One region of the Desulfosporomusa polytropa genome, then DNA from elsewhere that is predicted to be linked to it. Evidence: riboswitches for the same ligand, from Rfam matches in the RefSeq annotation. Region 1 holds a riboswitch; each other region holds the start of a gene.
The links. Region 1 has a riboswitch for molybdenum cofactor ahead of ACZ449_RS25770 (hypothetical protein). Riboswitches for the same ligand answer to the same signal wherever they lie in the genome.
Positions count from the first base shown of each region.

Region 1 (11,840 bases):
ACAAAAGAAAAGTTTGATATATTTGAAGCTGGCGACCAGGGAGGAACTTACTCCAGTCAACCGCTTGGGATGGCAGTAGGTATGGCAGTTGTGAATGAAATTATTGATAAAAATCTATCTAAGAATGCGGAAAAACAAGGTGAGTACATTCGGCACCAACTAACTAGCATTGCCTCAAAATATAATTTAACCAATATTCGAGGCAAGGGACTTTTGATTGCATTTGACTTGCCGGTAGAAAAAGGCAGCGAAGTGGTCAGCCAATGTCAAAAAAAAGGATTGTTACTGAATTCGCCACGTCCTGCTTACATACGGTTGATGCCACCATTAATTGTTACTTTCCCGGAAATTGATGAGATGATTGCAATACTTTCTGACGTATTGACAGAGGTATTAAGTGAATAAAATTTGCAGCTTTTTAAGGGGGCTGGTTTATTATGTGCAGCATGAAAAAACGCGTAGCTGTTATTACGGGAGCGGCTTCGGGAATTGGTAAAGCTATTTCTTTGTTATTGGCTCATAATGGATACTATGTTTTTTTATTTGATAAGGATCAGAAACAGTTGCTTCGAGCTATAAATGAGGAGTTTGCTGCTGATAGTGCCGATTACTATTGTGGTGATGTTACTATTAAGGAAGATGTGGAAAAGGCTTTGGCGCAATGCGTCCAAAAAACAGGCCATATTGATGCATTAATTTCAAATGTCGGTATATTAGAAAAAGCTGATTTTCTAAAAATGACAGAACAACAATGGGACAAAACAATTGATGTAAATTTAAAAGGAGTATTCCTTTGGGGCCAAGCGGTAGCAAAATGGATGGTCGAAAATAACGTAAGTGGCGGTATTGTAAATATTGCATGTATGCGGGCAAGTCTTGTTGGGAAAAGTATGTCAGCATATGCCGCTGCAAAAGCAGGGGTACGTATGCTGACAAAAGCAATGGCAGTTGAACTGGCCCCTTATAAAATAACCGTCAACGCAGTTGAGCCAGGAAGGACCCAGACTGATCTGTTGCAAAGGCATATAATAGATAAGAGCGGTGAAGAGCTACGACAGAGATTAATTCCGCTTGGAAGATTTGCAATGCCAGAAGAGATAGCGCAAGCAGTGCTTTTCTTGCTATCAGATCAAGCGCAGTATATTACAGGAGCTTCAATTCCGGTAGATGGTGGCTACTCAATTGAAAAGGACTAAAGTTGACATTGATTAATAAAGTGCCGCTTAGTCATATTCTCGCTATGGTATTTCCCATTAGCAAGACCTCAAGATCGAAAAAAATCTTGCAGGTCTTTTTTATAATGCGAGCAGAGATTCCGTAATACTCTTAAGGTTATTTGTCAACGATACAAGGATATTGACATAGGCTTCAAAAGTGAAGTTGTCTTTAGTCGATATAGTTTCTTGAATGGCTTTATGGGTGTCCACAAGGAGTTCCTGAAGTGCGTATTTTGAATACTCTAAGTCGGTTAGCGTGTAGCAACCGGGTTCGCAGTCGACCAATAGCATAATTTTCCCGTTGTTTAAAATATCGCTGTTAGCATGGATTCGTGAATACATAATTATCCCCCCTTAGTATATTTTGTTTAGACATAAAAAGTTAATTGAAGCGATAAGAAAAGCTTAAACTAAAATATGCCAAGCCTATCCAAAACGGAAAGGGCTTGGCAATAAAATTCAAGGCGAGCGCAATGGAAAACACAAAATAGACGCAAAGATTGCGTCGCCCGAAAAATTGCACTCCTTTCCAAAAAAAATGCGGGAAGCATAGCCGTTTCCAGCTATACCGATCGGCCGAACACCATGCCAGTAAAGGGTTAGGTAAATCGGCTAAGGAGCAGCAGTTCAATTATGGAATTTTGATAAAGGGTTATTGGGTAATTTAACCTAACATAAACATATATAAATAATCCTGTTAATAGTAAGTATAAATGTTTGGTATTGCATAAATCAATGGGGAAGATAAATATTTCCTTATTTTACGATATTTATTTTTAAACAAAACAGAACAAAAACAAATAAAAACAGAATAATAAATTTAAATTTATCGTTTATGTTGACTTGTATTTAGTGGTATAATAATATAGTTTTAAAGGGAAATCATGGCTAATTGCGCGAACATACGTCTAGGTGTTTTGTTTGAACGCGATACGTAATAATGAACTAGGGCAGATGCTTCCGAAAGAGGCTGTAGAGGAGGTAGTTTATGATTTGTTATAAACCGATTGGTGTCATTCAGTCGCCGTTTAAAGAGCCAAAAGGAACGCCTGTTCAACCCACTGCGGCGCAGGATGTGGAAGGCATTATTGAAATATATCCTGAGTATGGAGAGGGATTGAAAGATATCGAAGGCTTTTCGCATCTGATTTTACTTTATCACCTTCATTTAGTAAAAGAATCTGGTTTAGTAGTTAAGCCATTTCTGGGTGATGAATTGCATGGCATATTTGCTACACGATCTCCGGGAAGACCAAACTCAATTGGCTTTTCAGTAGTGCGTCTTATCAAGGTTGAAGGAAATAAACTCTTTATTCGGGATGTAGATATTATAGACAGAACTCCGCTTTTGGATATAAAGCCTTATGTAGCAAAATTTGATGCTCGGCAAGATATAAAAGTCGGGTGGTTCGAACAGAATATGCATAAACTTTTTACAACGAGAGATGACGGGAGATTTGCAAAATAGTTTATGTTGCATTTACCTCCTGGCTAGAGCCAAGCGAGGCTAGGAGGTGCAATTGTAAAATGAGTTCATTGCTTGTGATGAGAGAAAGGGAGAGTGTAACTGTGTCTGACGTAACAATAACCGATGTCGGTGCCATTCGGCCGATAGGATATGTTGAAAGCCCTTGGCAAAGTACCTCAGCTGTCCCACTCGGCGGTGTAGCGGCAGTTATCCATATTAAACCAGAGTATCAACCTGCTTTGCAGGGCATTAGTGAGCATAGTCATTTGTGGATTCTAAGTTGGTTTGGACAGGTTGATCGGTCAGTATTACGGCTACCATCGAAATTGAATCCGGATCTAGCGGAACGCGGCGTATTTGGACTGCGGAGCGCTGCGCGCCCCAATCCCATAGCCTTAACGTTGGTCAAGCTGGAAAAGGTTGAGAACGGTCGGCTGTATGTATGTGATCTTGATGCTGTAGACGGTACGCCAGTGTTGGATATGAAACCATATTTTGAAGCAGATATGGTTTTTTCTCCTAAAACCCCGTATTTGCCGCCACGCAAGTACAAGACGCGAAAGGCGTTGCTGCACAAGCGGGCCTTGGCACATCATGGTGAACAATGTCTGGGTTTGGAGTTGGCGGTAAAAATGGCGCTATTAGTTGAGAAACATTTTGGACAACTTCAGTCACCGGAGCTGAAGCTGATGGTGGATGGAGACGCATGTTTGGCCGATGTTCTCCAAGGCGTGACCCGGGCGCGATTGACAAAACCTAACCGGTTTTTCTATCGTAATAATGACCAGTGTACAACGGTGCAGTGGATAAAAGCAGGTGAGGGGCTGTCGATTACAGTGCGGCCGGACATTGATCTAAACGCAGCAACCCAGATGCCGGAAGAAGAGTTGTTTATTGTGAAAGAGTTTTCATTAAATGAGGCCTGAAGGAAACGCGCGGTATAAAATATGGAATGCATTAGATAGAGGGTAATTTGCTAAACTATGTTATTTATTATATATTAAAATTATAATTGTTAATGTTAATATGCCAATTTTAAAAACGGTAGTGCTGATTACTTTTCACAAGTAATTAGCACTACCGTTTTTAAATAGCTGGATAGTAGACTATAAAAAGATGTATCACAAGATACACACGTAGCGCAGAGATTTGCAGTGATTAATAGCACGGTTAGCGCATTTAAAATAAATTATTTGTTTTCTTCTATGTGATTTTGCTCACAGTAAATGGCTAGCGTTTTCGCTAGAATAAGACCAAGAAGTTTAAATAGAACTTTACAACATAAGGGGGATAAAATATATGTCAATGTTTTGTTATCAATGTCAAGAAACAGCCAAAGGTACCGGCTGCACCATGCACGGTGTTTGTGGAAAAACGGCTGATGTGGCTAATCTTCAGGATTTGCTGCTTTATACCATTAAGGGGATTTCAGTGTATACGCTTGAGGCTCGTCAGGCTGGCATTGCCACGCCGGAGGCAGATAAGTTCATAATGGAAGGGTTATTTGCTACCATTACCAATGCTAACTTTGACAAGGGGCGCTTTATTGTGCTCATTAAACAAGCATTGATCGTGAGAGACAACGTGAAAGATGCATTGAAAAAAGCGGGTGTAGTGATAGAAGCTGCAAATCATAGTACTAAGTCTATCTGGGAAAAAATAATTGCATGGTTTTCAACAGATGGGGCGGCCGAGGCTTCTCATGACAGCACTCGGTGGATTGCTGATAATATGGCAGCTTTTGAAGAAAAGGCTGTCACAGTGGGGATTTTGTCGACTGAAAATGAAGATATTCGTTCATTGCGTGAGTTGCTTACCTATGGCGTAAAAGGAATGGCCGCTTATGCTGAGCACGCCTATACATTAGGCTACAAAAATGATGCCATTTTTGCTTTTATGCAAAAAGCGCTTGCAGCCACTACCAACGATAAGCTGAGTGCTGATGAATTGGTCGCTTTGGTGATGGAATGCGGTAAATACGGTGTTGATGTTATGGCTTTGCTTGATGAAGCCAATACCAGCACCTATGGCAATCCGGAGATTACCAAGGTCAATATTGGTGTGAGAAGCAACCCTGGTATCCTTATTAGTGGACATGATTTAAAGGATTTGGAAGAATTGCTTGAGCAAACTCAGGGGACTGGTGTAGATGTATATACGCATGGTGAGATGCTGCCGGCGCATTACTATCCTGCCTTTAAGAAATATGCCAATTTTGCCGGTAATTACGGTAATGCTTGGTGGCTGCAGGACAAAGAATTTGAAACTTTTAATGGACCAATCCTGATGACTACGAACTGCTTGGTGCCGCCGAAGGCAAGCTATAAAGACCGTGTGTATGTGACTGGCGTAGTCGGTTTTGAAGGCCTAAAAGAAATCGGTGAGAGGAAAAACGGCAAGCCGAAAGACTTTACGCCTTTAATTGCTCACGCTAAAAAATGTCCATCGCCCAAGGCTATCGAACAAGGGGAGATAGTCGGCGGGTTTGCGCACAATCAGGTATTAGCTTTGGCTGATAAGGTAGTGGACGCAGTGAAAAGCGGAGCCATCAAACGTTTCTTCGTTATGGCTGGCTGCGATGGCCGCATGAAGAGCAGAGATTATTATGCTGAATTTGCTAAAGCATTACCAAAAGATACGGTGATACTGACAGCCGGCTGCGCCAAATACCGCTACAATAAACTTCCGCTGGGTGATATCGGAGGCATTCCTCGTGTACTTGATGCTGGTCAATGTAACGACTCTTACTCTCTAGCTGTTATCGCCCTAAAACTTAAAGAAGTATTTGGTCTGGATGATGTTAATAAATTGCCGATATCATACAATATCGCCTGGTATGAGCAAAAGGCAGTTATAGTACTCTTAGCCCTATTATACCTTGGCGTGAAAAATATTCATCTCGGACCGACGCTGCCAGGCTTCCTTTCGCCGAATGTAGCTAAGGTGCTTATAGAGAAATTTGGTATCGGTGGTATCAGCAATCCTGAAGATGATATCAAAATGTTCATGGCTTAAGTAGCTGCCAGCATTAAATTTAGCAGGTTTTTGAATTTTAGAGATCTATAATAAGTATGTTTTGTATTCGCCTAGACATAAAGTTTAGGCGAATATTTTTGCATATTACAAATAAAGGTGCTAACTCGTTAAATCTCCTTTTGAGGAGGTGATCTACCTGGAAAAGTCGAAAATAATCATTCGTGAATACGTAGAAACATAGAAAGAGTGAATTACAATAGCAGACGAATTTCTAGATGTTCTAAGGAGGTTAATAGGATTAAAAAACGACAAACGAAATTAAAAGTTTTATCACCAGATATTCCCCAAGAATTGCCTCATCTTATATTTTCAAATAGGAAGATTTCCAATGAAGATTATTTTGAAATAGGAATCATTAGTGATTGTATTATTGAGGACCAAATAGCAGAACATATTGTTTTTGATAAAATCATATTTGAAAACGTGACCTTTCAACAAGTCGATTTCAGCGGATTAGAATTGACGGATGTTATTTTCAAAAAGTGTGATTTGTCAAATGTAGATTTTAACGAAGCGATTATGCATCGAGTCGAAATGGAAGATTGTAAGATTTTGGGACTTAATATAACGGGAGCAACATTGCGCAATGTGCTATTTGATAACTGCTATGGGGACTATGCTACATTTCGTAATGCAAATTGCAAACAGGTGAAGTTTCATAACAGTTCATTAGCCAATGCCGACTTTTATACATCAACGTAAGCGTCAAAAATGTCGTCACCTTGACAACAAGTCATTTGGTAACGGCATTAGTATTACAGTAATCTGGAACAAAACTGGGCATTAGTCGTTGTAGTGCCTCAACATCATTTCGTATATCCCAGTTGGGCGCGTTTTTAAAAATATAAGTCAGGTAGGCATATGGATTGAGCCCATTTTCCTTTGCGGTTTCTATTATGCTGAACACAACTGCGCTGGCTTTAGCTCCTCGCGGTGTGTTGGCAAAGAGAAAATTTTTGCGGTCAATCACAAACGGCTTAATGCTGCGTTCGGCGCGATTGTTACTGATTTCCAGCCTTCCGTCCAGTAGATATCGTTCGAGATATTTCCATTGCTCCAACGTATAGTGCACGGCTCTGCCAAATCCGCTCTTGGTAGATGCCTTTACTGTATGAAGGTACGACAAAAACTCGTCAAGCACTGGTTTTGCCAGTTCCTGACGCTTTTTATAGCGTTCTTCCGGTGTACAATCAGCTAGTTGGCGCTCAATAGTAAATAGCTTATCGCAATATTGTTTGCTACGTTGCGCCCCAGAGCCTTCCCGGTCTTTTTCCAAAAGGCCTTTTAGCGCCTCGTCAAATTTTCTTCTGGCGTGCGCCCAGCAACCTACAATGATGATTCGCTCCGGCAAGCTATGATACCCGGCATAACCATCCGTATGAAGGTAGCCGCTAAACTCCTGCAAAAATTCTAATGGGTGCTTCGCCTTCCGATCTGGCTGATAATCACACAGCACAATAGGCATACTAGCACACCCGCCAGTTCTATACAGCCACATGTAGCTTTTGCTTTGCGCAGATTTGCCCGGCTCGTGAAGTACCTGTAAAATGGTTTCATCTGCATGGAGCACTGGCTGTATGGAAAGTAGCTCTTTAAAGGCATCATAGATTGGCTCCAGCCAATCTTCAGAACACCGAATCAGCCAGTTAGACATAGTTTGTTTGGAAAGAGCTATGCCCATACGGCTCAAATCTTGCTCCTGGCGATGCAGTGGCATTCCATTTGCAAATTTCTGTGTCATAATATGAGCAACTGCTTCTGGAGAAGCAAAGCTTCCTTTGATTACCGGCTTGTCCATTGGTGCCTTGATAATAGGCACGCTGCATGCATTGACTTCACAGTCGCGGCAGGCATATACATAGTCAATATGTTCTACGATAACTGCCTTGGCCGGGATGATCTTCAATTCGCGGCGGACATTTTTACCCATAATATGCAGTTTTGAACCACATTCCGGGCATTCCTGCTCATGTTCCGGTAAAAAATGTTCTACAACCTCTATTGGTAAATCGGCAGGAATGGTCTCTTTTCTTTCTTTGACATTCTTACGATAATGCTTCTGAACTTCAGTCAATTCAGGCTCGGGCACCCGTTCATCTGCTGTTGCCTCCGCCTCGTTAAAAAGATTAAACTGATCGTATTTGCTTTTTTCACTGGAGGAGCCGAACTGTTTTTGTTTGGAAAGACGCATTTGCTCCATCAGCCACTTGACCTGTTGAGTCAGTTCCTCATTTTGTATTTTTAGTGCCTCATATTCAGTACGAGAAACAAAGATCATTTCTTCTTGTGTATTAGTACCGTTCACTAGAATTTTCATGTAATAATTATACCATATTTTATGGCTTTTTTCCATGGAAATTCCGTTAAATCCATTGATTTTGCAGGATATTTAGGACTTTTAGCAAATTAGACGATTTGTATTTTATCGACTTTTTTATGCGCCCTCGGCTGTTGAATGCTTAACCCTTCCATTAGCCAACGAAACTGTTGTGGCGTAATGTGTTTGACCTCTTTTTCATCTTTGGGCCACTGAAAGCCACCGTTCTCCAGCCGTTTATACAAAAGTACAAAGCCATCTCCATCCCAAAAGAGCGCTTTGATTCGATCACGCCGACGGCCGCAAAACAGGAACAGACTGTTGGAGAACGGATCTAGATGAAAGCATTGCTGTATGGTCGCTGCCAGACCATCAATAGATCTTCTCATATCGGTGTGGCCGCAGGCGAGAAAGATATGTTCGATTTTAGATATATCACCTAACATAAATGTTTCAGTGCCAGAAGCGTAGCCTCCACGGTTACCATATCAGCGCCTTGATAAACATGGATTTGCATATCGTTACGCTCAATCGTAACAGCCAATGTTTCCGCACGATGCTTAGGCATCTTCATTTCTGCAAATACCGAACCCTGTACGGGAACAGCCTCGCTGGAGGCAGGGAGACTTACCGAAATTGCCCGGCAAGTCTCCTGACATACAAGCTTCTGCCAATGATAGTATGTTTTCACGTTAATGTTATTTTCGCTGCACCACGTTTTAATGGTTTTGCCACTGTTGCGGCAAGCCGTAACAATATTGCGCCATTTCTCCAATCGAACTTCATGCGTCACTTTCTGTACGCTCATAAAAGTAGACCTCCTGCGAGTTTCTAAGAATCCAAATGACTCCAACAAACTCTATGTGATTCTCTTAGACCTATTGTCTCATCCGGAGGCCTGGTTGTACATGTGACGATTTATTTGACGCTTACACATCAACATTACTCAATGTAGAATTTTCCAATTCAAACTTAGACCAGATTCAATTATCAGGCACTAAACTGGCAGGTATTGATCTCAGTAGCTGTAATTTTAGACAGATTGGTGTTACCACCAAAGATTTGCAAGGGTGCATCGTTTCACCACAACAAGCAGTTGTTTTTTCAAAACTCTTTGGTTTGATTGTTAACGAATAAATGGGCAAAAATTGTATCGGAATCATGCTTTTGTCTGGTATAATTATAAACAGTGTATTCAATTATTTATCAAGATTGTTCCTCTTCTGATTTTGAGTGATCTGCTTATTTTAACAGCGTTTTATTAAGCTTGTTGGGTGTATTCAGAAATTGGAAGGATTGGTGTTTTAATGGCTAATGTTCTACCAATGCAGCACACTTGGCCTCCAGTCATTAAACAATAAATTATATTTGACATAATGGGATTAACGTGATAATCTATAAAAGTCGCTGTGAGCGGCGGAAATAATTGATACGAACAATTGTATTGACATAACGAAAAAAGAATGTTATGATATGTATCCGCCACAAAACAAACGGCGTAAGCGGTTCCGGTCAAAGTATCGTACATGGTACGTCCGTGACGCTAGCACAACGTTCCCTGAAAACTGAACAATGTAAGTAATGCATCATAAAAATGCCAGATGTGCGTGCGTGTCGCAAGACACAAACCAAAAACAAATTTTGATTTAACGAGCCGATAAAATGGCTTCAATAAAACTTTATTGGAGAGTTTGATCCTGGCTCAGGACGAACGCTGGCGGCGTGCCTAACACATGCAAGTCGAACGGGGAGTTAGTAATAACTCCTAGTGGCGAACGGGTGAGTAACGCGTAGACAACCTGCCTCTAAATTGGGGACAACACCGCGAAAGTGGTGCTAATACCGAATGTGGTATCTTAGTCGCATGACTAGGATAAGAAAGGTGGCCTCTATTTATAAGCTACCGATTAGAGATGGGTCTGCGTCTGATTAGCTAGTTGGTGAGGTAATGGCTCACCAAGGCAACGATCAGTAGCCGGTCTGAGAGGATGAACGGCCACACTGGGACTGAGACACGGCCCAGACTCCTACGGGAGGCAGCAGTGGGGAATCTTCCGCAATGGACGAAAGTCTGACGGAGCAACGCCGCGTGAGTGAAGAAGGTCTTCGGATTGTAAAGCTCTGTCGTTTGGGACGAACGTGGGATGTGTGAATAATGCATTCTAATGACGGTACCAAAGGAGGAAGCCACGGCTAACTACGTGCCAGCAGCCGCGGTAATACGTAGGTGGCAAGCGTTGTCCGGAATTATTGGGCGTAAAGGGCGTGTAGGTGGATTTTTAAGTCGTGTGTCTAAGTGCGGGGCTCAACCCCGTATAGGCGCAGGAAACTGGGAATCTTGAGTGCAGGAGAGGAAAGTGGAATTCCCAGTGTAGCGGTGAAATGCGTAGATATTGGGAGGAACACCAGTGGCGAAGGCGACTTTCTGGACTGTGTCTGACACTGAGGCGCGAAAGCTAGGGGAGCGAACGGGATTAGATACCCCGGTAGTCCTAGCCGTAAACGATGGGTACTAGGTGTAGAGGGTATCGACCCCCTCTGTGCCGCAAGCTAACGCAATAAGTACCCCGCCTGGGGAGTACGGCCGCAAGGTTGAAACTCAAAGGAATTGACGGGGGCCCGCACAAGCGGTGGAGTATGTGGTTTAATTCGACGCAACGCGAAGAACCTTACCAGGGCTTGACATTGAGTGAAAGACTAAGAGATTAGTTCCTATCTTCGGATACACGAAAACAGGTGGTGCATGGCTGTCGTCAGCTCGTGTCGTGAGATGTTGGGTTAAGTCCCGCAACGAGCGCAACCCTTATCCTTTGTTGCCAGCACGTAAAGGTGGGAACTCAAGGGAGACTGCCGTCGACAAGACGGAGGAAGGCGGGGATGACGTCAAGTCATCATGCCCCTTATGTCCTGGGCTACACACGTACTACAATGGGCTTAAACAAAGCGAAGCAAGACCGCGAGGTCAAGCAAAACGCATAAACAAGCTCTCAGTTCGGATCGGAGGCTGCAACTCGCCTCCGTGAAGTCGGAATCGCTAGTAATCGCAGGTCAGCATACTGCGGTGAATACGTTCCCGGGCCTTGTACACACCGCCCGTCACACCACGAAAGTTGACAACACCCGAAGCCGGTGGGGTAACCAGCAATGGAACTAGCCGTCTAAGGTGGGGCCGATGATTGGGGTGAAGTCGTAACAAGGTAGCCGTATCGGAAGGTGCGGCTGGATCACCTCCTTTCTAGGGAGAACCGTTCAGTGTAACAACTGAACTAACTTCTAGGTCGGTACATCTTGGCAGATGACAACTCTTACATTGTTTAGTTTTGAGGGAATGCAAGTTACCAAAACTTACTTGTTGAAATAAACGAGTGAGTATGGTAACATAGATATTCCTGAAAACAAAATATCCAGTGACGATAGCTGTGGGGTTCCATCTGTTCCCATACCGAACACAGTAATTAAGCCCACAAACGCCGAAGGTACTTGGTTGGAAACGGCCTGGGAGATTAGGAAGTTGCTGGTTTTGGAACGAAAGTTGCCAAAACTTACTTGTTGAAACATACAAGTGGTTCTGATAATATAGATGTTCCACTGTTCCTTGAAAACTGCACAGAAGAAAGCAAAGTAAAATTACCTCTCATATGCAAATATGTGAAGTAACTTAACGAACGCGCAATTAGGATTATACTGAAGGTAAAGCGTAAGCTAAACCCTCGGCACAGTAAAATGTAGCCGAGAGACTGGCTAGCGTGCATTAGATGCTAGGCGCGGCGAGCACCGAAGCGGAGGCGTACTGATAAGTACG
Region 1 is NZ_AP042400.1:5,110,449-5,122,288, forward strand. Features, by position in the region: gene ACZ449_RS25760 (acetylornithine/succinylornithine family transaminase) at 1-405, shown strand, start outside; gene ACZ449_RS25765 (SDR family NAD(P)-dependent oxidoreductase) at 438-1,196, shown strand; gene ACZ449_RS25770 (hypothetical protein) at 1,296-1,559, opposite strand; molybdenum cofactor riboswitch at 1,722-1,849, opposite strand; gene tsaA (tRNA (N6-threonylcarbamoyladenosine(37)-N6)-methyltransferase TrmO) at 2,206-2,685, shown strand; gene tsaA (tRNA (N6-threonylcarbamoyladenosine(37)-N6)-methyltransferase TrmO) at 2,745-3,611, shown strand; gene hcp (hydroxylamine reductase) at 3,985-5,700, shown strand; gene ACZ449_RS25790 (pentapeptide repeat-containing protein) at 5,908-6,423, shown strand; gene tnpC (IS66 family transposase) at 6,455-8,038, opposite strand; gene tnpB (IS66 family insertion sequence element accessory protein TnpB) at 8,128-8,484, opposite strand; gene tnpA (IS66 family insertion sequence element accessory protein TnpA) at 8,478-8,846, opposite strand; gene ACZ449_RS25810 (pentapeptide repeat-containing protein) at 8,927-9,175, shown strand; rRNA gene ACZ449_RS25815 (16S ribosomal RNA) at 9,718-11,273, shown strand; rRNA gene rrf (5S ribosomal RNA) at 11,442-11,558, shown strand.

Region 2 (9,255 bases), 1.7 Mb from region 1:
AGGGGGATTTATTATTATGGCATGGGATCCTACAGTAATGAAAGACTGGCAAATAGCCGAAGCAGCAGAGGGGAATATCCCTTCTACCGAGAAGTATCAGGAAATAATGGGACTGCAAAAAGACGAAATCATTCCTTACGGTAAAACTCCGAAAATTGATTTCTTAAAGGTAATTGATCGTCTGAAGAATAAACCAGATGGTAAATATATTGAGGTAACTGCCATTACTCCTACCCCGCTTGGTGAAGGTAAATCCACTACGTCAATTGGTATTATGGAAGGCCTTGGCAAACGTGGCATGAATGTCGGTGGCGCGTTACGTCAACCTTCTGGTGGCCCGACTATGAACGTTAAAGGTACTGCTGCTGGCGGCGGTAACGCTTTATTAATTCCAATGACTGAATTTTCGCTTGGTTTAACTGGCGATATCAATGATATTATGAATGCCCATAACCTGGGTATGGTTGCCATGAACGCTAGAATGCAACACGAAGCCAATTACACTGATGCCGAGTTGGCTAAAAGAGGCCTAAAAAGACTGGATATTGATCCGAAAAATATTGAAATGGGCTGGGTCATTGACTTTGCTGCTCAAGGTCTTCGTAACATCATTATGGGTCTTGGTGGTAAAAAAGATGGTTTCATGATGCATTCTAAATTCGGGATCGCTGTTGGTTCTGAGTTAATGGCAATCTTGGCAGTAGCTAAAGATTTGACTGATATGCGGGAACGTTTCAAGCACATTGTAGTTGGTTATAACAGACAAGGTAACCCAGTTACTACTGGCGATCTTGAAGTTGACGGTGCTATGACTGCCTGGATGCGTAATACCATCAACCCGACACTCTGCTCTACTGTGGAAGGTCAGCCTTGTTTTGTTCATGCGGGTCCGTTTGCTAACATTGCAATTGGTCAGTCCTCAATCATTGCTGACCGTATTGGTCTTAAATGCTTTGATTATCATATTACTGAGTCTGGCTTTGCTGCCGATATCGGATTCGAAAAATTCTGGAACGTTAAATGCCGCTTGAGCGGACTTACTCCAAACGTTTCTATCCTGGTAGCAACTGTTCGCGCTCTCAAAATGCACGGTGGTGGACCTACCGTTATTCCAGGTCGTCCGTTGCCTGACGAATATACTAAAGAAAACCTGGGTCTACTCGAAAAAGGTTGCGAAAACATGGTACATCTGATCAACATGATCAAAAAATCTGGAATCAAACCAGTTGTTTGTATCAATGCTTTCTACACTGATACCCCGGCTGAACATGCTTTGGTTAAGAGAATTGCTGAACAGGCTGGCGCGCGCGCTGCTGTTTCCCAACACTGGATGAGTGGTGGCGAAGGCGCTCTTGATTTGGCTGATGCAGTTATGGATGCTTGTAAAGAAAAAGTTGATTTCAAATTCCTGTATCCGCTGGAAATGCCACTTCGTCAACGTGTTGAGAAGATTGCCACAGAAGTATATGGCGCTGATGGCGTTGACTGGGCTCCGTTGGCTGAGGAAAAAGCTCAGAAATTCGAGTCTGATCCTAAGTATGCCGATTACTGCACCATGATGGTTAAGAGCCACCTGTCCTTGTCGCATGAACCTACCTGGAAGGGTGTACCAAAAGGCTGGAGATTGCCGATCCGCGACATCTTGGTCTATGGTGGTGCCAAATTCCTCTGTCCGATGGCTGGTGCAATCAGCTTGATGCCAGGGACTAGCTCTGACCCTGCTTATCGTCGCATTGATGTTGATGTTAAGACTGGTAAAGTTAGCGGTTTGTTTTAAACCACTCTTAAAGGTGATACCTGTTGCTGTGAAGTTATGGCTCATGATTCCAAAGGGATACCGGTAGTGACTGCCAAGTAGAAATTGATGAAATCGAAAAGTGTAGATAAAGCTAAAACAGAGGCATTGACTAACCCTTACTTTGCGGGGTGAGTCAATGCCTCTGGATTTATTGGCAGGTACGTGGTTACAATTATTTAAGAACCATCATCTCAGTAGCCTTTACCAAAGCCGTAACCTTGTCTCCAGGAGCTAGGTTTAAGTCTTCAACAGAATCTACCGTAATGGCAGCTACCAGTTCGGTACCCTTATAATCCATGATGACTTTAGCCATAACAGTCCCTTTAACAACTTCTTTTACAGTGGCTTCCAATTTGTTTCTTCCGCTAATTTTCATTGTAATCAACACTCCTTAGTTTTTTAATATCCTTGTAACTAGTATAGCATGTTATATGACAAAAAACAATAAAATTACCCATTTAATCCTAAATTTAACCGTATTTAATCAAATTAACAATATAAATCTATATATCGCCGGATATCGCTAATTTAAGATGATTATCGCTAACAATTACGTACTGAAATAATGGTTATATTGGTAAGTGTTCGTTGGTTTGCTAGATCGGCGGCAACACCCCTCCTGTGGGACATGGCAGGGCTAACTGTTTTCAACATAAGCTAACATAAAGTACAATTGAGTTGTGTAAATGAAATAAAAAGAGGACTATCGCACGCACGATAGTTCTCTTTTTAATATATCAAAGTATAAGATTTGGGAGTCGCGGAGGCATTATAAAACAAGGGGTGTCAAGTACAAAACCCGGCACAGGCAGCCGTAAGGTGGTACCTCGGTATCCCTCGTAACCCCCGTAACCCCCCGGCCTTTGCCGGAAAAAGCGTTCCGCAGGAGAAAAGCCGGGCGGTATTCCGTTAAAAAATCCGTACTGTTTGAGCGTGAACCGGTACCCCGATAATGGACACTATTATAAAGTCCGTATCGGGGTTTTTGTATGTTCATAGAACGAATAAATGTATATAATGAAATTATTAATTACCGGAGGCGGAATTTTAGTGAGTAATATATTCTATAGCGAATCGGATCAACACATCCTTCTGAGAAACCCCAATGTAGAGAAAGTAACTGACCGCTATATCTCGTATCATTCCGATTTTAAAATTAGAGCGGTCAAAGAATACTTATCTGGAAAGAAGCCTAGACAAATTTTTATTGACAATGGCTTCAATCTTCAACTAATAGGAGACGATAAACCATTTGTCTGTATCAAAAGATGGCGTATCATTTTCAAACAGCGTGGTGAGCAAGGTCTGAGAGAAGCGGGACGAAGTTCAAAAGGTATCCGTTTAACAGGCAGAGAGTCGTCCATTGAAGATAAGTTAAAAAAGGCCGAGGCCAAAATTTATTTTCTTGAGGCAGAAAATGAATTGTTAAAAAAGATACGGGAGAAAGAAAGAAGGCGTTAAATGCTGCAGAAAAGTTCCAAATCATATATCGAGTCATACGAAAGTATCCGAAGTATCGTATGATTAGTTACTTATGTGAGATAGCACAAGTTAGCCGTAGCGGGTTCTATGCCTGGCTGAAGGCAGCACCTAGTCGATACCAGAGAGAAGAGCATGACAGAAATGATTATAAACTGATTGAAGAAATATTTATTGCTACTAAAAGAAAGGGTGGCTGGCGCACGATAAAGATGAATCTAGAAAGAGAGTACGCAATTCTTATGAATCACAAGAAGATTTTGCGTATTATGCGAAGGTTCCAATTGGTTACGGTGGTGAGACGGAAGAATCCGTATCGAAAAATGGCAAAGGCAACTCAACCTCATAAAACGGTATGTAATCTGCTAAAGCGCAAGTTTGATCACCACGAGCCGCAAAAGGTCATGTTAACCGATATTACCTATCTATATTACGCCGAGGGGCGTAAGGCTTACTTATCGGTCATTAAAGACGGATCAACAAGAGAAATTTTGGCTTACCATCTATCGACTTCTCTCGAAATGGGTCTTGTGATGAAAACGCTGGACCGATTACAGGAAACTTTGGGCGGAAACATCCACCCTGACGCAATTATACACTCGGATCAGGGATTTCATTATACACATCCTGAATTTCAGTGCAGGGTGAAAGAATTATTGATAAAACAGTCCATGTCTAGGAAGGGCAACTGTTTGGATAACGCATCAATGGAGTCATTCTTTGGACATATGAAGGATGAAATTAATATAAAAGAGTGCCAAAGCTTTACTGAAGTTCAGAATAAGATCGATGAATACATTGAGTATTACAATTGCCAACGTTACCAATGGGGATTAAAAAAGATGACCCCAAATCAATATCGGGATCATCTTATCGCTTCCTAAAACGGATTTCTTCTCACTGTCCTAATTTAGGGTACCAGTTCACGTAGCGAGTTTGCGGATTTTAGGAATATCGCCCGGCTTTTCAGCTTTTGGAGGCTTTGGGCCTAGACCTTTTGTTACTTTTGGGGCAATGCCAAAAGTAAAACCCTTCTCCTTGTATTCAAATTCGTAATTAATGCTGGTTCATAGTTCGACAACACGGCCGATATCATTATGTACTGTGGCATTTCTTGCTGCTGTTTCTGCTGCATAGTCCGAATCTGCAGCGTTGACCATCTGGTGAATGGTAAGGGCAATATTAGTATTAGGCAAAAACACTAGATGCTTATTATAATAGCGAATTGGTTTGATCATCTTATAAAAGCAATCGTGGCTAAATTTGCACCGAACATTGGCAAAAATAATATCGGCATGGATAATCAGTGCTTCGTCAAAGTTGCTTGTGTCGCCAAAAAGATATACAAAGTGGGGGAGTTTGCGCTTTAACTTGGCTTGCCAGTTTTCAGAACCGCCGATAACCAAGGCATGAATAGTGCTTAGTCTTTTTAAAGCCGTCTCTATATTGTAATGTTTATTGGATATTGCTGCTTTAAAAATAGTATCAGAGTGAATTGTTTTTATGTCTGCGATTTTTCGAGGGTGATCTTCGATTTGCGCAAGTTTAGTTTTAAGCAGTTGATTTTCCTTGGTCAATGCATTTAACACGAATTTTTGTTTAAGAATCAGATTGTTAATCTCTTCTTCCTTTAAGGCTAGTAAATTAGTTTTTGCAGTCAAATCCGCGCTCATTCTTCGGACCTCTGTTTCACAAGTCTGAAGCTGCTTTTGAAGATTATTCATTTCAGCATATGGAAATGGGGCATTGTGTTCAAAATAATATTTTTTCGTTTTCTTATATTCTCTTACGAACTCAAGTAAATTTAAGCCAAACATTACAAATTCAGCACAATCTAATTCCATCTCTTCTTTGCTTTGTTTATGATTAGAGCGAAATAACTCTGCAGTCATCTTAACAATATAAAGGCGGCAAAGAAGTTCTACATCTCGCTCCTTAACCTGCGTCAAGAGTTTTGGGGAAAACAATGATATTCCTGCTATTGACGACAGATATGCGCTGCAGTGGGCCAAGCCCTCCCAGCAGTGGTCGCCGTTCCAGGGATCGCGATAATTATGAAAGACTTTTTGATATATCAAATTTTTTAGATAGCGGGCCACTTTTTTTACTGATGCTTTATTCAGTCTGCCTCGTAATTGTTGAATTTCGCTAGTACCATCAAGTTTGCTGGCAAGTGTTTGGATAATAGATAAAGTCTCAGGAGTTGATACAATTGCCTTTTTTCCTAGAGCACATGTCATAAACATTGCGAATTTTAAGGAGGCCTGCGGTGGTAAGTCGATGGCTGGATACAACGCAATGAAAGTCTGGAGATATTGTGTTGCGGCGCCTGTAAGAAGATTATGGTGCTGACTATTTTGGGTGGATTCAGCGTAATACTCCGGCTTAACAGCTGTTGATAAATCGATTGTTTCGGAGTTCTTTATGTAATAGTGCAAATCATTCCAGTGTTTTGTTAGGCTGCGTAATAGCTGTTCGAATAAGGGAGAATCGCGACCATCTTCTATAGCCGCAAGCAGCACCCCTAAATATTTTACGGCATAACATTGCCGTTCAATACCGCTGGTAGTGAACAAAGGGTAATTTGCATAGGGAGAAAGGGATGCTGCGGTCTGGTAGCGTGTTTTATCAGTTTCATAGAGTGCGTCAATCTCCTTGTATGCCGAGGTTGTATCGGCAGCGAGTTGAACAAAAAGTGGAAGCGTATCTACAGAGACATTGTCGACTATTAAAGTGAAATCGGAAATCTTCATAAGGCATCACCATCTCTTATGTAATCATGTATTGTTAAATTTCCTTTTGGAGCTATTTTAAAGCAGAACATGTGCTTTGTAGGGGCTTCATTTTTGAAAGATTCGTAGCGTATGCAAACTGCGTTTTGCTGTGAACTGGTCGGGGTCATTTTGGTACGCTGCTGCATTTTTTTTTGCACTGTGTTCGACACTTTCCTGTTGGTAAGACTCAGTAATAATTGTACCTTGCTTGCCGTTAGCTGCTTGTATTGCTGATTTGATTGCAAGAAGAGATTTCGTAATATTTTCAAGGTTGTTTGTCAACGATACAATGGTATTGGCATAGGCCTCAAAAGTGAAGTTGTTCTTAGTCAATTTAGCTTCTTGGAGGGTTTTATAGGTGTCCACAAGGAGTTCCTGAAATGCGTGTTCTGAATATTCTAAGTCAGTTAACGTGTAGCAACCGGGTTCGCAGTCGACCAATAGCATGATTTTTCCGTTTTTTAAAATATCGCTGTGGGTATGGACTCGCTCGAACATAATTTTTCCTCCTATCAAAATAGTGTTATTGACATACAAATGTTCTAGGGTGGAGCATATGCAGGATAGTAAACTTCTAATAAATCAAAATTGCCAAGCTTATCCGGGATGGAAAGGCTTGGCAATGAATTTAAGCAGGCGCAAATCGGATCATAAATAGGCACAAGGAACTGCGCCGCTTAAAATATTGCTCCTTTCCAAAAGGGAGATATAGCCGTTTCCCGCTATACCGATCGGCCGGTTACCATACCTTGAAGGATTAGGTAAATCGGCTAAGAAGCAGACTATTCAATTGTGAGAACTTGAGATAAAAGGCATTTTGATAACAAGAACTAACATAAACAAATATAAACAAGTATAATACTATTATATTTGCTGAGATTATATAAAGCAATAGGGTTGGTATATATTGAGTAGAAAAAATTTAGTTTAGCGATAATGCCGGTAAATATGGAATTATGCCTGTAATTACTGAGTTTTAAGGCTGAACAAGTGTTACTTAAAGAAGTATTTATTATATGGTAATTGCTTGCAATTACCATATAATAAATACTATAATAAAGTTATGTTAGTTTATGTTGGTATAAATTTGTTTATTTTTAAATTAGGGGCGGTCAGGTCATAGCATGGAATTGTGTATTAAAAGATGCTGACAGACATGAGCTTGTCCTGGAGAAATAGCAGCCAGCGCTACTGGCAATGCGAGGGGGAGTTATCTGTGAAAGAGAAGGTTGTAGTTAATTGGCTGTTTATACTGGTTGCAGTTCTGGTTGTCGCCGGAACAATTTGGGCAACAAAGCCTGTTGTCCAAACGCCGGTAAAACTGACCGAGCCTATGGAAATTAATATTTCTGCTGCGCTTGGGCTGAAAGATGCTCTGCAGGATATTCAAAAAGAATATGAAGCGTCTAATCCAAATGTAAAACTTGTATTTAATCTTGGTCCTGCTGGAGTTTTACAAAAACAGTTAGAACAGGGTGTCATGGCAGATATATTTATTTCTGCTTCACCGAAACAGGTGAATGATCTGCAAAACCAAAATCTCGTAGTAGCTAGTACCCGAAAAATACTGGTTAGTGATAAATTGGTACTGGTGGTTCCGAAAAACTCTCAATTGAAAATCGAAGGTTTTCAAGATTTAACAAGGGTCACAAGGTTTGGTATGGGCGAGCCGGGGACTGTGCCGGCTGGTCAATATGCTATAGAGTTACTTAAAAATATTGGTATATGGGAAGCTGTTAAAGATAAAGCCGTACAGGCTAAGGATGTTCGCACAATCATTGCCTATGTTGAGACAGAAAATGTTGATGCAGGAATTGCATTTTCGACGGTGGCCGCGTTAAGCGATAAGGTCAAAGTAGTCGCGGCTGCGCCAGATGGGTCGCACACGCCGGTTACGTTTCCAGCAGTGGTTATGGCTAATTCTAAGCATCCCCAAGAAGCCGAAGCCTTTTTGACATATCTTTGTAGTCCACAAAGTGCAGCAGTCTTTAAGAAATATGGTTTTACTTTTGTTGGTTCAAACCAATAAAGCAGATGATATTGTTAGTAGGTTAACGTAAACGGCCTTGCCTCCTGTGTTGATCAGGAAGCAAGGCCATTAGTATGACTGTTTGCCGGTATTACAATTACCTGGTTTAAGCTATGCCGCTAGTTAATCCTCACAAGGGAACCTTAGCCCCCAGTCGGCACGGGCTGTATCCATTAATCGCATTACTGCTAGGGTATTTTGATGAGTCATGATATCACTCTCCCTTTTTTTAGCGCGCAAACAAGTGACCGTTTCCCGTATTTGATATTCAAAACCATTAATCTCAAAGGGTGAATCGACAGTGGATTGTGTACCATCGTTTTTTTTCAAAGTAAAGTTTTGGAGTGCGGAAAAGTTGGGGAGAATAATCTGGCCTTTAGTACCGAAGACCACAGCTTGTGGTTCGATAACAGAGCCAATGGTTGTAATTAAGTGGGCAGTCATGCCGTTTTCATAAGCTAACATGATACTATTAAATTTATCTGTGCCATATTCGCCCATAATGGCACTTGAGCACATCTGGGCAGGCTGATAGCCTAGCAGCATGGTTGCCACCCCGAGGGCGTAAACACCGATATCCAACAAAGCACCTCCGGCCAGGTTAGGATCAAATTTTCTTACATACCTCGCCCCGGTGGGGGCAAAGCCATATTGGGCCCTGAAATGAATTATGTCCCCAATAGCACCTTCGGCGATAGTTTTGCTAAGCTGCTGGTAGGCTGGGAGAAATTTTGTCCAGAAGGCTTCCATCAGAAACAAATTTTTTTCTTTAGCCAGTTGAATAAGGGCAGTAGCTTGCTCTATGTTGACAGTAAATGATTTTTCACAAAGAACATGTTTGCCATTCTCTAAACAGAGTTTCACGTTTTCATAGTGGGAAGAATGTGGGGTAGCAACATAGATAACATCAATCTCGGGATCACGCACTAACTCTAAATAACTACTATAGGCGCGTGGTATACTATAACTTGTGGCAAATTGACGGGCAGATTCCTGGCTGCGTGACGCGACAGCTAAGAGAGTGCCGCAATCGGGTAACTGGGGAAAAGTGTCTGCAAATTTTTTCGCAATCGTACCTGTTGATAGGATACCCCAATTTATCTGTGTCATGATAAAGCCTGCCTTTCAGGTAGAGTTTAATTTCTATTAAAGTTAGTTTATAATAGAAATTAATA
Region 2 is NZ_AP042400.1:3,398,312-3,407,566, reverse strand. Features, by position in the region: gene ACZ449_RS17715 (formate--tetrahydrofolate ligase) at 17-1,777, shown strand; gene ACZ449_RS17710 (TOBE domain-containing protein) at 1,971-2,174, opposite strand; partial or broken gene ACZ449_RS17705 (IS3 family transposase) at 2,849-4,161, shown strand; gene ACZ449_RS17700 (hypothetical protein) at 4,345-6,030, opposite strand; gene ACZ449_RS17695 (hypothetical protein) at 6,118-6,549, opposite strand; molybdenum cofactor riboswitch at 6,725-6,840, opposite strand; gene modA (molybdate ABC transporter substrate-binding protein) at 7,268-8,080, shown strand; gene ACZ449_RS17685 (Gfo/Idh/MocA family protein) at 8,204-9,190, opposite strand.
Region 2: it holds a riboswitch for molybdenum cofactor, as region 1 does, so the genes downstream of both, ACZ449_RS17695 (hypothetical protein) here and ACZ449_RS25770 (hypothetical protein) in region 1, are expected to answer to the same signal.

Region 3 (11,840 bases), 1.8 Mb from region 1:
TATTTAGCTCTGTATATTGGTTGGCTATGGCAGCTGTATTGGTTCTTATTGGCGGGGTTTCTTTCAGAATCGATTTCTTACGAGCTGCAGTACGAGTTGTTTTGCCTGGTGAAGAAAAGGATGAAATGAGTAGAAAAGAAATCGCCAAGCTGGCTAGTGCACTGGAAACCCGTTGGCAGGAAAAGGCTAGTTGGTTAAATCCACAAAAATAAGTAGAGGTATTACTATGAACGACATAGCATTTGCCACTAGCGAAGAGGAAGATGAATTACAAGATTTATTCACAAGCTACGGTATGGGTCTTGCTGGCGATATTGAGGAACACGTACTGGTAAAAGTAGATGACAAAGTGTTAGCTGGGGCGATGTTATCTCAAATTGATACTAACTTCTTTCATTTGTTAGTATTTGCCGTAAGAGAAGAAGGACGTAACAGGGGAATCGGCAGTCAACTGTTACAAGAATTGCTCAAAAAACCTGAAATGTACTGTCATACTCCCTTTGACAGTATTGACAGCTCTTACAAGATTTCGACAGTTGCCAAAGGTGACGCTGTACATTTTTATGAAAAAAACGGGTTTGTCGCTTGTGATTTTTCCGCACTAGCAGAGCCTTATGATGAGCAGTGTGGAAAATGTCCGGACAAAGAGGACTGTAAGCCTGTTGCGATGATCATTGCATGTCATAAATAACAGTATCTTACAAGAATAGGTACAATGAGGAGAGAACTGACGTGGAAGCAACTTTCATATTACTGGGGACTGGTGCAGGGCCTGGCTTACCTTCCTTCTTTTGTGATTGTGTGGGATGCCAGGAAGCCAGAAACAATCCGGAGTTAGCCAGAACACGCAGTGGAGCATTCATCGACACCGGTACTAGCAAGATACTTATTGATGCTTCTCCGGATTTACGGCGTCAACTTATCAAAGAAAACATTACCCAAGTTGACTGTATATTTATGACTCATTGGCACTACGATCATTTTGGCGGACTTGGAGAACTTGAATATTATGTTAAATTAGCTAGAAACGAAGCGATTCCTATATTCTTACCACCAAGTGCAGTAAGACAGTTTACAGAGGCGTTCCCTAATTTGTCCGAAGTTTTTGAGGTTAAATCATGGGAGTTTAACAAGCAATATTGTTTGGGTGCATTACACTTGACTCCTTTGCCTGCAAATCACGGGATAGAAACGGCGGGTTTTTTGCTGGAATCAACGGGTAATAGGCTTGCCTATTACCCGGATACCGCTGGGCTTCCGGCAGCTAGCGCTGCCAAGGTGTGTGGGGTTGATTGGTTGATATGTGATGCGACTTTTCATGGCGAGAATTGGTTTCCCCATGTTCATATGTCAATTGAGCAGGCCGTTGATCTTGGCAACCAAATTCGAGCTAAAAGAACGGTGATTACTCATTTGGCGATCCATTACAGCCAACCAGTGACCACAAAGCAGCTTGCTGAGGAAGTTGCAAAATATGAGAATGTATATGTCGCTTATGATGGAATGCGTATTAAACTTTAGAATTGTTTACGAATGAAGAGGTGGGAGTATGAAAAAGTCTCTAGGAACTAAATTATTTGCTATGCCCTCTCCGGTATGGGTTGTAGGAAGCTACGATGCTAGCGATCAGCCTAATATTATGACTGTTGCGTGGGGTGGGATATGTTGTTCGGCTCCCCCATGTATAGCAATTTCATTGCGAAAATCACGATTGACGTATACTAACATTCTTCAGCAGAAAGCATTTACGATTAATATACCATCAGTGCAACATATCGCTGAAGCAGATTATATTGGTCTTGTTTCAGGTAAAAATACAGATAAATTTGGCGTGACTGGCCTTACTCCGATAAGAAGTGATAATGTTAACGCGCCATATGTTAGTGAGTTTCCCTTAGCTTTTGAGTGCAAACTCCTTCATGCTATTGAAATGGGGGCTCACACGCAATTCATAGGTCAAATTCTTGGCGTCAAAGCAGATGAAGAAATTCTTGATTCAAATGGAACCCCGATGGCTAGTATGATTAATCCATTAATTAGTAGTGCTTCAGACCGCTCGTATTATGCATTTGGAGAATATTTAGGTCAAGCCCATTCACATGGACTGACATTTTTGGATAACCATGAGGGTGAATTGAATTGATATAGATTCACAACTGAATAAAACTGGCACTCCGAACTGCATGACCTAAAGTTATCCATGGTCTGGCAGTCTGAACTACAAGTTCACGGGGTAGTGAAAGAAATTTCACTACCACCCAATCTGGGAAAGGAGGCGCTTCATGAGTTGTTGATATGAAAACTTCTGTGCGCTTTGCATAGAAGTTTTATTTTTCAGACAACAAGTATAACTGTCCATAAGAACTAGCAACAAACAAAATGAAAAAGAAGATTGTTTATTTCAAAATGATACAAAATGATACGATTTTCCCAAAATAAAAAAATAAATAATATATCACAAAAGCTAAGAACGCAATAAAGGCTTTATTTACAAGAGTTTTCTTGGATTGGATAATAGGAAAACTGATTGGCACGAATTTTGCAATAAAGAGTATTTAGAATAATAAATAAAAACTGGCACTCCGAGCTGCATGACCTAAAGTTATCCATGGTCTGGCAGTCTGAACAACTAGTTCACGGGGTAGTGAAAGAAATTTCACTACCACCCAATCTGGGAAAGGAGGCGCTTCATGAGTTTTGAGACAAAAACTTCTGTGCGCTTCTCGCAGAAGTTTTATTTAGTCTACCAGACAATATAAATATTTTCTGGTAGACATAAGAACGACTAAGGCTTGTGCCAGCGTCCTAAAGGACGCCGGCACAAGCCAAGTCTTATCTTATATTCTGAAAGAGATTTCGTTCTATTTAATCTAGGAAGGGAGTGAATGAACTGTGTTTGACAGTTATGCTCGAAGCATTGACTATTTGCGGGTTTCTGTTACAAATAGGTGTAATTTACGATGCAAATATTGTATGCCTGAAGAGGGAGTAGAAGATCTTGGTCATGATATAATACTAAGCCTGGAAGAAATTGCTCATCTCGTTAAGGTTGCTGCCCGGATAGGAATTCAAAAGGTTAGGTTGACAGGTGGAGAGCCACTTGTTCGTAGAAATATTACTAAACTTATTGCAGATATCGCCCAAATTCCAAAGATTAACGATATAGCGATTACGACAAACGGAATGCTATTTGCTGACATGGCAGAAGAACTAAAAACAGCCGGTTTAACTAGGGTTAATTTCAGTTTAGATAGTCTTGATCCGGAAACGTTCAGATATATTACCACTCGAGGCAGCCTGAATGATGTGATTCGTTCGATTTCCAAAGCATTGGAAATGGGTATGGCACCAATAAAAATTAATACTGTGGTTATGAAAGGCATTAATGACCACGAAATATTGGATTTTGTTGAACTAGCAAAAAAAATGCCGCTTCATGTGCGATTTATTGAATTTATGCCTGTAGGGGATTTGCCCTTTTATAAAACAGACCGGGTGGTGACGGTAAGTCAGATTAGAGAGACCATTGAACAAAAATACGAGTTGTATAAAGGTGCAGTAATACAAGGGAATGGCCCGGCCAAATCGTACCGAATACGCGGTGGAATGGGGACAGTTGGTTTTATCAGTGCCATGAGTGATCATTTTTGCAGTGAATGCAATCGAATCCGCATGACAGCCGATGGTAAACTCCGGGGTTGCTTGTTCGCCAAAGAAGAGTTTAATTTAAAATTGGCACTGCAAAATCATGCCAGCGACGAAAAATTGGCAGATATCTTTAGCAAGGCAATTAGAGAGAAGCCACAACGCCATCATATGGATGAAGGTTGGGGTGCGGACAATAAACGTAAGATGTACCAAATAGGGGGATAATAATGGATTTTACGCATTTCAATAATGACGGATATGCTCGCATGGTGGATGTCAGTGAAAAAAATGATACTGTGCGTACAGCTACAGCACAGGCCGTTGTTCATATGCAACCCGCTACCCTGCAAGCTATAAAGAGTGGCGGTATCAAAAAAGGGGACGTTTTGGGAGTTGCCCAGGTAGCCGGTATTATGGGGGCAAAACAAACGTCCAGCCTTATTCCTATGTGCCATCCCCTAATGTTGACTTCTGTAGACATTGAGTTTGAAATAGACGAATTAAATTCAAACATAATCATACGCTGCCAGGTTAAAACCACAGGAAAAACCGGTGTGGAGATGGAGGCAATCAGTGGTGTCAGTGTTGCGGCTATGACCATCTATGATATGAGCAAAGCTATTGACCGCTGGATGGAGATTACCGATATAAAGCTTATGGAAAAAATGGGCGGCAAAAGTGGCCATGTTAAGCGAGATATATAGAGAAGGTTATTTTATAGAGGTGATACGATGTACAAGACAGGGATACTTATCCTGAGTGACAAGGGCGCCAGGGGAGAACGGCAGGATTTGAGTGGCCAGCAAATACGGGAATCTCTAGGACCTCAATATAGCATTGAATATTACAAAATTATACCAGATGAAAAAGATCAAATCGTGAAAGAGCTTTGTTATATCTGTGATGAATTAGCACCGGCACTTTTACTTACCTCCGGGGGAACTGGCTTTTCCCATCGTGATGTAACTCCAGATGCTACCGGGGAAGTGATTGAAAAAGTTGTTCCAGGGATACCGGAAGCAATGCGGTACTATGGTTTGCAAAAAACACCAAAGGCTATGTTATCAAGAGCGACAGCCGGAATTCGGGGAAAGACACTTATTATTAATTTGCCAGGTAGTGTTAAAGGAGTGCGGGAATCGCTTGAAGCTATTATGCCGGCTCTTAATCATGCGTTAGATATTATGCTGGGGACAGCTTCCGAGTGTGGACAGGGTTAATGTAAAAATTCATGGTTGCTTTTGTTAGTATACGGGGGGAATAAATGTGGCAAAGGTATTGGCAGTAAATATAAGTGAAAAAAAAGGTGAGCCTAAGCAGGCCATCGCAAAGGGTTATTTTGAAGTGAACTCAGGCTTGCAAGGGGATGCACATGCCGGTGATTGGCACAGACAGGTAAGTCTGCTTGGAAACGAGAGTATTGATAAGATTAGAAACATGGGGTTTGATCAGCTTGAAACAGGAAGTTTTGCCGAAAATATTACTACGGAAGGTATCATTTTGTTTGAGCTTCCTGTAGGAACTAAACTTAAGATCGGCGAAACACTGATGGAAGTGACACAAATCGGTAAAGAGTGTCACAAAGGGTGTGCCATCAGAGAAAAGACCGGAGACTGCGTTATGCCTAGAGAAGGCATATTTACCATAGTGCTTACCCCAGGATGGATAAAAGCCGGTGATCCAATAGAGCGGATCGGTTAAAGTTACTTTTCTAGGATAAAACGAGAGGGGAAAAATCGATGCAGATAGTCAGAGTGGAAGACGCAATAGGCAATGTGCTATGTCACGACATTACTAAAATAATACCAGGCGAATTCAAGGGAGAAGCCTTTAAAAAAGGGCACATCATTACAGAAGAAGATATACCAGATCTTTTAAAGCTGGGTAAAGAACATCTCTATGTGTGGGAAATGAAAAAAGGATTTTTGCATGAAAATGACGCGGGGCTACGTCTTGCCCGAGCCGTAAAGGGACAAGGACTTAGCATGACTGAACCCAGTGAAGGCAAGATTACTCTTATCGCCGAGCATGATGGAATGCTTGTTATAAATGAAGAGGATCTAAATCGTATTAATATGATTGAAGAGATTGTTGTTGCTACCCGTAATAATAACAGGCCTGTGAAAAAGGGAGATAAGATAGCAGGTGTTCGGGTTATCCCCTTACTTGTTGATGAAACAAAAATAGAAATGGTTGAGAAAATTGCGCAGCAAACCGAGGTTACTGCCGTTAAAGCGTTTCACCCTTATAAAGTGGGCGTTATTACGACAGGAAGTGAAGTTTATCATGGGCGCATTCAGGATAAATTCGGGCCAGTTGTAAAAGCAAAGGTTGAAGGATTTGGGTGCAAAGTACTTGAACACATCCTTGTCCCTGATGATGCAGAGCAAATAGCACAGGCGGTGAAATCATTAATAGCTAATGGTGCTGAGCTGATATTAACAACTGGGGGAATGTCGGTAGATCCTGATGATGTGACTCCTAGTGGTATTAGAAAAGCAGGTGCGAAAATTGTAACCTATGGTGCCCCTGTATTGCCAGGTGCTATGCTGATGGTAGCGTATTTGGGGAAAGTACCGGTTTTAGGGCTTCCGGGCTGTGTTATGTATCACAAAACGACTGTGTTTGACCTTATCTTGCCGTTAGTTCTGACAGGTCAGCAGATTACAAGGCCAATGGTTGTGAAACTTGGGATGGGTGGCTTATGTTTGGAATGTGAGGTTTGTCAGTATCCTGCCTGTTCGTTTGGTACTGGTGCGTGAAAAAGAAGCAGGAGGTAGAAAAAATGAAGACAGGTATTTCATTAGAAGAAGCGCAGACATTGTTATTGAAATTTACCCATCCGGTTAATGAATGTCAGGTGGCGTTGACTGACTCTGTCGGCAGAATTTTAAGTCAAGATATACAAACAGCTATAAATCTACCGCCATTTGACAAATCTCCTTTGGATGGTTATGCTTTACAGGCGAAAGATACAGAAGCCGCTAGTTCATCAAATCCTGCAACCCTGGAAGTTATTGAGGAAGTGCGGGCTGGCTATATGCCTAAAAAACAAGTAACTTCGGGAACGGCTATCAAGGTTATGACCGGGGCTCCGTTACCAAAGGGCGCAGATGTAATTATTAAATTTGAGGATGTAACAAGAACCGAGAATAAGGTCGATCTATATTATCCTCTAAAATCAGGAAATGATATCATTCGAGCCGGTGAGGATTTACGGCAGGGAGAAGTTATTGCTAAGAGAGGTGCGGTGTTGACTCCACCACTTGTGGGGCTGTTAGCTTCAATTGGATTAGATAAAATACCGGTGTTTAGTAAAACTAGAATAGCTATTCTTAGTACCGGTGACGAAGTGATTGATCCAGCAGAAGAACTCAGGCCAGGTAAGATATATAATTCCAATCAACATTTTCTAAGTGCCTATTGTTCACAACTAGGGGCAGCACCTGTGTTAATGGGAATTGTTCCTGATGAAAAAGCAGCTATAGTTGAGCGCCTTACCCAAGCATTAGATGTAGCAGATTTAGTAATTACTACTGGGGGCGTTTCAGTAGGCGATTACGATATAGTACCAGCCGCTTTTAAGGAAATTGGGGCAGATATCATTTTTCGAAAAATTGATATGAAACCAGGTTCGCCGATGATAGCTGCAAGCCACAATAATAAATTAATTATTGGCCTTTCGGGAAACCCTGCCGCCGCCTACATAACCTTTGATTTGATTGTTGTGCCTTTAATTAAAATCATGCTCGGGCTTGAGCAAAAAATGCCGCTCAAATTTTCGGCAATTCTGAAAGACAGCTTCAATAAATCAAGTACACAGCGCAGATTTTTACGGGCAAAAGTACAGACAATTAACAATACTAATTATATAGAACTTACAGGCGCGCAAAGTAATGGCGTTCTGAAATCCATGGTTGCCTGTAATGCGCTAATTGATGTGCCGGCGGGAAGTGGTCCGCTACTAGCCGGGCAGGAAGTTTCCGCAGTTATGGTAGGAAGCGGCAGTGAACTTTTTATATAAGTGTGTCAACGGAAACAAGCTTAGGCAGTACCCTATATCATTGGTTTAAATAGTTTTTTTAGTAAATCAGAAAGTTATTTTACTTTCTGATTTACTAAGCTAACTCAGTTCTCGTCAATCGCCACAGGTTTGATGCGAGCCAAGTTATCTTAAATTTTATAGGGGAGGTCTAAATTTGAAAGGATTTCAAGGGCATGAGTTAACGAGCGTTATTGAAATCGATCGCAAGGCTTGTAAAGGCTGCGATTCCTGCAAGTCGTTTTGTCCGGCAGAAGCTATCGACGGCAAATATGGAGCCGTTCATACGATCAACAGTGAGAGATGCATCTCTTGTGGACAATGTTTGATAAATTGTCCTTTTGGGGCACCGAAGGATAAGGTTGACGTTGTTGACAAAGTGCTCGCGCAACTAAAAAACAAACAGCTCACTGTTGTCGCAACAATTGCTCCGGCAGTTCGCGTTGCTATCGGTGAGGAGTTCGGCATGGAACCCGGCAGTCTGGTAACTGAAAAAATGTATGGAGCAATGAAACAGGCTGGGTTTAAGGTTCTTGACACTAACTTTACTGCTGACCAGACCATTATGGAAGAAGGCATGGAGCTTATTGGTAAGATCCGCCACTATGCGTTAGGCGAGCCAGCAGAGCATCATTTAGGACCTTTGCCACAGTTTACCTCGTGTTGTCCGGCTTGGGTTCGGTATTGTGAGCTGTATTATCCTGAACTTTTGCCAAATATGTCTTCTGCCAAGTCACCAATGATGATGGCTGGAGCACTTGGTAAAACCTATGGTGCTAAAGAAGTTTGGAAGGTTAATCCAGAAGATATCTTCATGGTAGGCGTTATGCCTTGCACGGCCAAAAAATTCGAGGCTTCTCGTCCTGAATTCAACAGCGCTTCTCAGTATTGGAAGACGCAAGGCAGAACCGGGAACTATCCTGATATCGATGTAGTGCTCACTACCCGGGATTTAGCCCGTTTGTTTAAAAAGTTAAATATTGATCTTAAGACTGTTGCTGAGTTTACTGACAAGGATAATCCCTTGGCCCAGTACAGTGGTGCAGGTACGATCTTTGCTAATACCGGCGGCGTAATGGAAGCTGCTTTACGGACAGCCTATTTTGTAATCACTGGCAAGGAACTGGATGTGCTTGAATTCAAGCCTGTTCGCGGTCTCAAAGGCGTAAAGGAAGCCAGTGTTACCATGAAAGATGTGAAAACAGGTAAAGAAGTTACCTTGAAAGTAGCAGTAGCTCATGGCACCAAAGAAAACGTGAAACCGCTATTGGAAGAAGTCAAAGCTGGTAAATCACCGTATCATTTCATCGAAATCATGAATTGTCCGGCCGGCTGTGTTAATGGCGGTGGTCAGCCAATCAATCCAATGGGTACTTCCTGGCTGGATAAAGCCAAGGCTGTACTGCCTTGGTCATAAGGAGGGAACACAATGGCGCAGTATGATTATATAGAAAAGGCCGTCAAGGTCTCACGGCGTGAATTCATAGGAATCGTGGGTGTAGCCGGTGCCATCCTATGGACTGGGGCCTATGTTGCAACAGATTTGGTACAAGACCGCACAAAATACATCAAGATGCGGGCACAAGGCATCTATAACGATGATGTAAAATCAAAAATCCGTCAGAGTCATAACAATCAGGCAGTTACTGATGTGTACGAAAAATTTGCCAAGAATCCACTCAGTAATTTGGCCGAAGAACTGTTTCATACTAAGTATGTAGACAGAACGAAATTAGGGTAGGAGGGATAATTGATGAGTGATCATGATGAACATGGACCGCGGGTACTCAAGCACCCTCTTATCTCGCGGCTATTTCACTGGGGATTAATAATAGGTTTTTTACCAGCAGCCATTACCGGATTTTTTATTTGGCTAAAACCATTTGGTGAAGATCTGCAAAATTTGATTATGCAAATCCATATTGTTGGTGCCTGCGTTCTTACGTTATCGTGTATTTTTTACACCATCTTTGCTTTGGACAGAATTGTGGCCTTTACTCGTCGAATATTTACCTTTGATGAGCGGGATATGGCCTGGATGAAGATTTGCGGTGGCTATCCGCAGAAAATTCTATTAGGCAAAACCATTCCGGTACCGCCGATGGGTAAAATGAACTCTGGCCAAAAACAAATGGGAATTATGATGTTGTTTGGTGGTATACTGTTGATTGTTACTGGTTGGGCCTTATACGCCTTCCTGCCAGTAGCTCCTAAAGCAGCCATGTACTGGTTTGATATGGTGCACTTGGTGGTTGGTATCGTCCTGGGGCTGAGTGTATTTGCCCATATCTTCCTCGGCATTTACAATTGGGGCGAGTTCTTGTGCATGTTTGGTGACGGAACTCAGCCACTTCATGAGGCTGAGCATCACAACCCGGTTTGGGTTGAAAACGAAATTGTACGAGTAAAAGTAACTGCGTCTGTGCCTGTTACAGGGCAGCAGCATGCACGTTAGTGAACTCGTTTCAGCCAAGCTGAAACATCGGGGGTTCAGGTGGAGAGTCTACTCCACCTGAACTGACGCCGCCTATAGAGGCGGGAGTCTTGACTCGTACGCTAAGATAAAATGGAACAGAAGTAGTTCACTGTTTTGAACAGATCTATATACAAAACGTAAAAAAATTGCAGGTGGGTGGTGTGTTGTAAAACACCCCCTGCAAAAATATAATGGAAATACAATCAATGGGTTAGGGGGACTATTATGGCGGTAAGTGGTATAATTTTGGCAGGCGGACGTAGCTCACGCATGGGGCGTGATAAAACACTGCTATTAATTAAAAATGAAACTCTTATCGAGCGTACTGTGCGAAAATTGCGAGGTTTTGTGGATGAAATAATTATTGCCAGTAACCACACGGCAAAATATGATTTGCCGGGAATTGTGGAGGTTCCAGATAGCTACCCGGGTATGGGACCACTTGGCGGAATGCACGCAGGGCTTATGGTCGCAAAGCATCAGTATTCATTTATTGTCTCATGTGATATGCCATTTTTTACAGAAGAGTTAGCCAGGTATTTGCTGGAGCGAAAAGCAGGCTATGACGTAGTAGTTCCCGAGATAAGAAACCGGTTGGAACCACTTTGCGCAGTCTATTCCCGCGATTGCATAAAACCCATCGAACAGTGTTTACAAGCAGGTGTTAGCCAAGTATACAGATTTTACCCCGATGTAAGAGTCTGTAAAATAGTGGAAAGCGATTTAGGGCAGATCGGAGACCTTAAAGAAATATTTTGTAACCTGAATACACCAGAAGATTTATCCTGTCTTGGCGAGATCCATAAACCGGTTAGTTAGCTATAATAAAGGAGCGCAATGATAAAATGAATAACCAGTTTACGCCTGTAATATCTTTTGTTGCTAAATCATCAGGATCAGGAAAAACTACTTTATTGGAAAAAGTAATAAAAAGGCTCAAAGACGAGGGAATCAAAATTGCCGTTATTAAACATGATGCTCATCAATTTGAGATAGATAAACCAGGTAAGGATACTTGGAAACTAGCGCAGGCAGGTGCAGATATTGTTGCAATATCTTCAACTGAAAAAGTTGCTATCATTGAAAAAGTGGAAGAAGAGAAAAAACTTGATGAAGTAATTGCAATGCTTTCTGGTGTGGATCTAGTACTTACAGAAGGTTTTAAGCGTAGTGATAAGCCTAAAATTGAAGTTTTTCGCTCAGAGGTTCATAAGGAGTTATTGTGTAGTGCTAAGGAATTGGTCGCGATAGCTAGTGATGTTGAATGGAATATTGGCGTTCCTTGCTACGATATTAATGATGTAGAAGGAATTGTCAAAGAAGTTTTACAGTATATGAAAAATTTTTCAGCCGCTAAACCTGTGTAGTATCATCCTAGTCTCTAGGTTTTGCATGATATAAAATTATAAGCAGGTCAATTTGTAGCTGAGTCCTAAAAATATCTGATTGAGGTGTTGTACTATGGAAACATATGAAGTTAAGTATCGGGTTTTCCCAACTGCAGGTGAGGTTTTTTTAATGATGAATACAGTAGAAACGAATAGTCCGGAAAATGCTAAGAAAATGGTATATAGCATGCTGTTTAGAAATAAACCGAAGAAAGCAAAAGTTAAGTTTATGTATGTGCGCAAAGTAACAAATAATTAATCGGTGCTTGATTGTGGGGAGAGAAGA
Region 3 is NZ_AP042400.1:3,296,925-3,308,764, reverse strand. Features, by position in the region: gene nrfD (NrfD/PsrC family molybdoenzyme membrane anchor subunit) at 1-212, shown strand, start outside; gene ACZ449_RS17310 (GNAT family N-acetyltransferase) at 227-691, shown strand; gene ACZ449_RS17305 (MBL fold metallo-hydrolase) at 733-1,521, shown strand; gene ACZ449_RS17300 (flavin reductase family protein) at 1,550-2,143, shown strand; molybdenum cofactor riboswitch at 2,160-2,291, shown strand; molybdenum cofactor riboswitch at 2,569-2,698, shown strand; gene moaA (GTP 3',8-cyclase MoaA) at 2,893-3,873, shown strand; gene moaC (cyclic pyranopterin monophosphate synthase MoaC) at 3,876-4,352, shown strand; gene ACZ449_RS17285 (MogA/MoaB family molybdenum cofactor biosynthesis protein) at 4,380-4,868, shown strand; gene ACZ449_RS17280 (MOSC domain-containing protein) at 4,915-5,349, shown strand; gene ACZ449_RS17275 (molybdopterin-binding protein) at 5,388-6,410, shown strand; gene ACZ449_RS17270 (molybdopterin molybdotransferase MoeA) at 6,434-7,672, shown strand; gene ACZ449_RS17265 ([FeFe] hydrogenase, group A) at 7,848-9,107, shown strand; gene ACZ449_RS17260 (iron hydrogenase small subunit) at 9,120-9,431, shown strand; gene ACZ449_RS17255 (cytochrome b/b6 domain-containing protein) at 9,444-10,145, shown strand; gene mobA (molybdenum cofactor guanylyltransferase) at 10,392-10,985, shown strand; gene mobB (molybdopterin-guanine dinucleotide biosynthesis protein B) at 11,012-11,533, shown strand; gene ACZ449_RS17240 (hypothetical protein) at 11,628-11,813, shown strand.
Region 3: it holds a riboswitch for molybdenum cofactor, as region 1 does, so the genes downstream of both, moaA (GTP 3',8-cyclase MoaA) here and ACZ449_RS25770 (hypothetical protein) in region 1, are expected to answer to the same signal.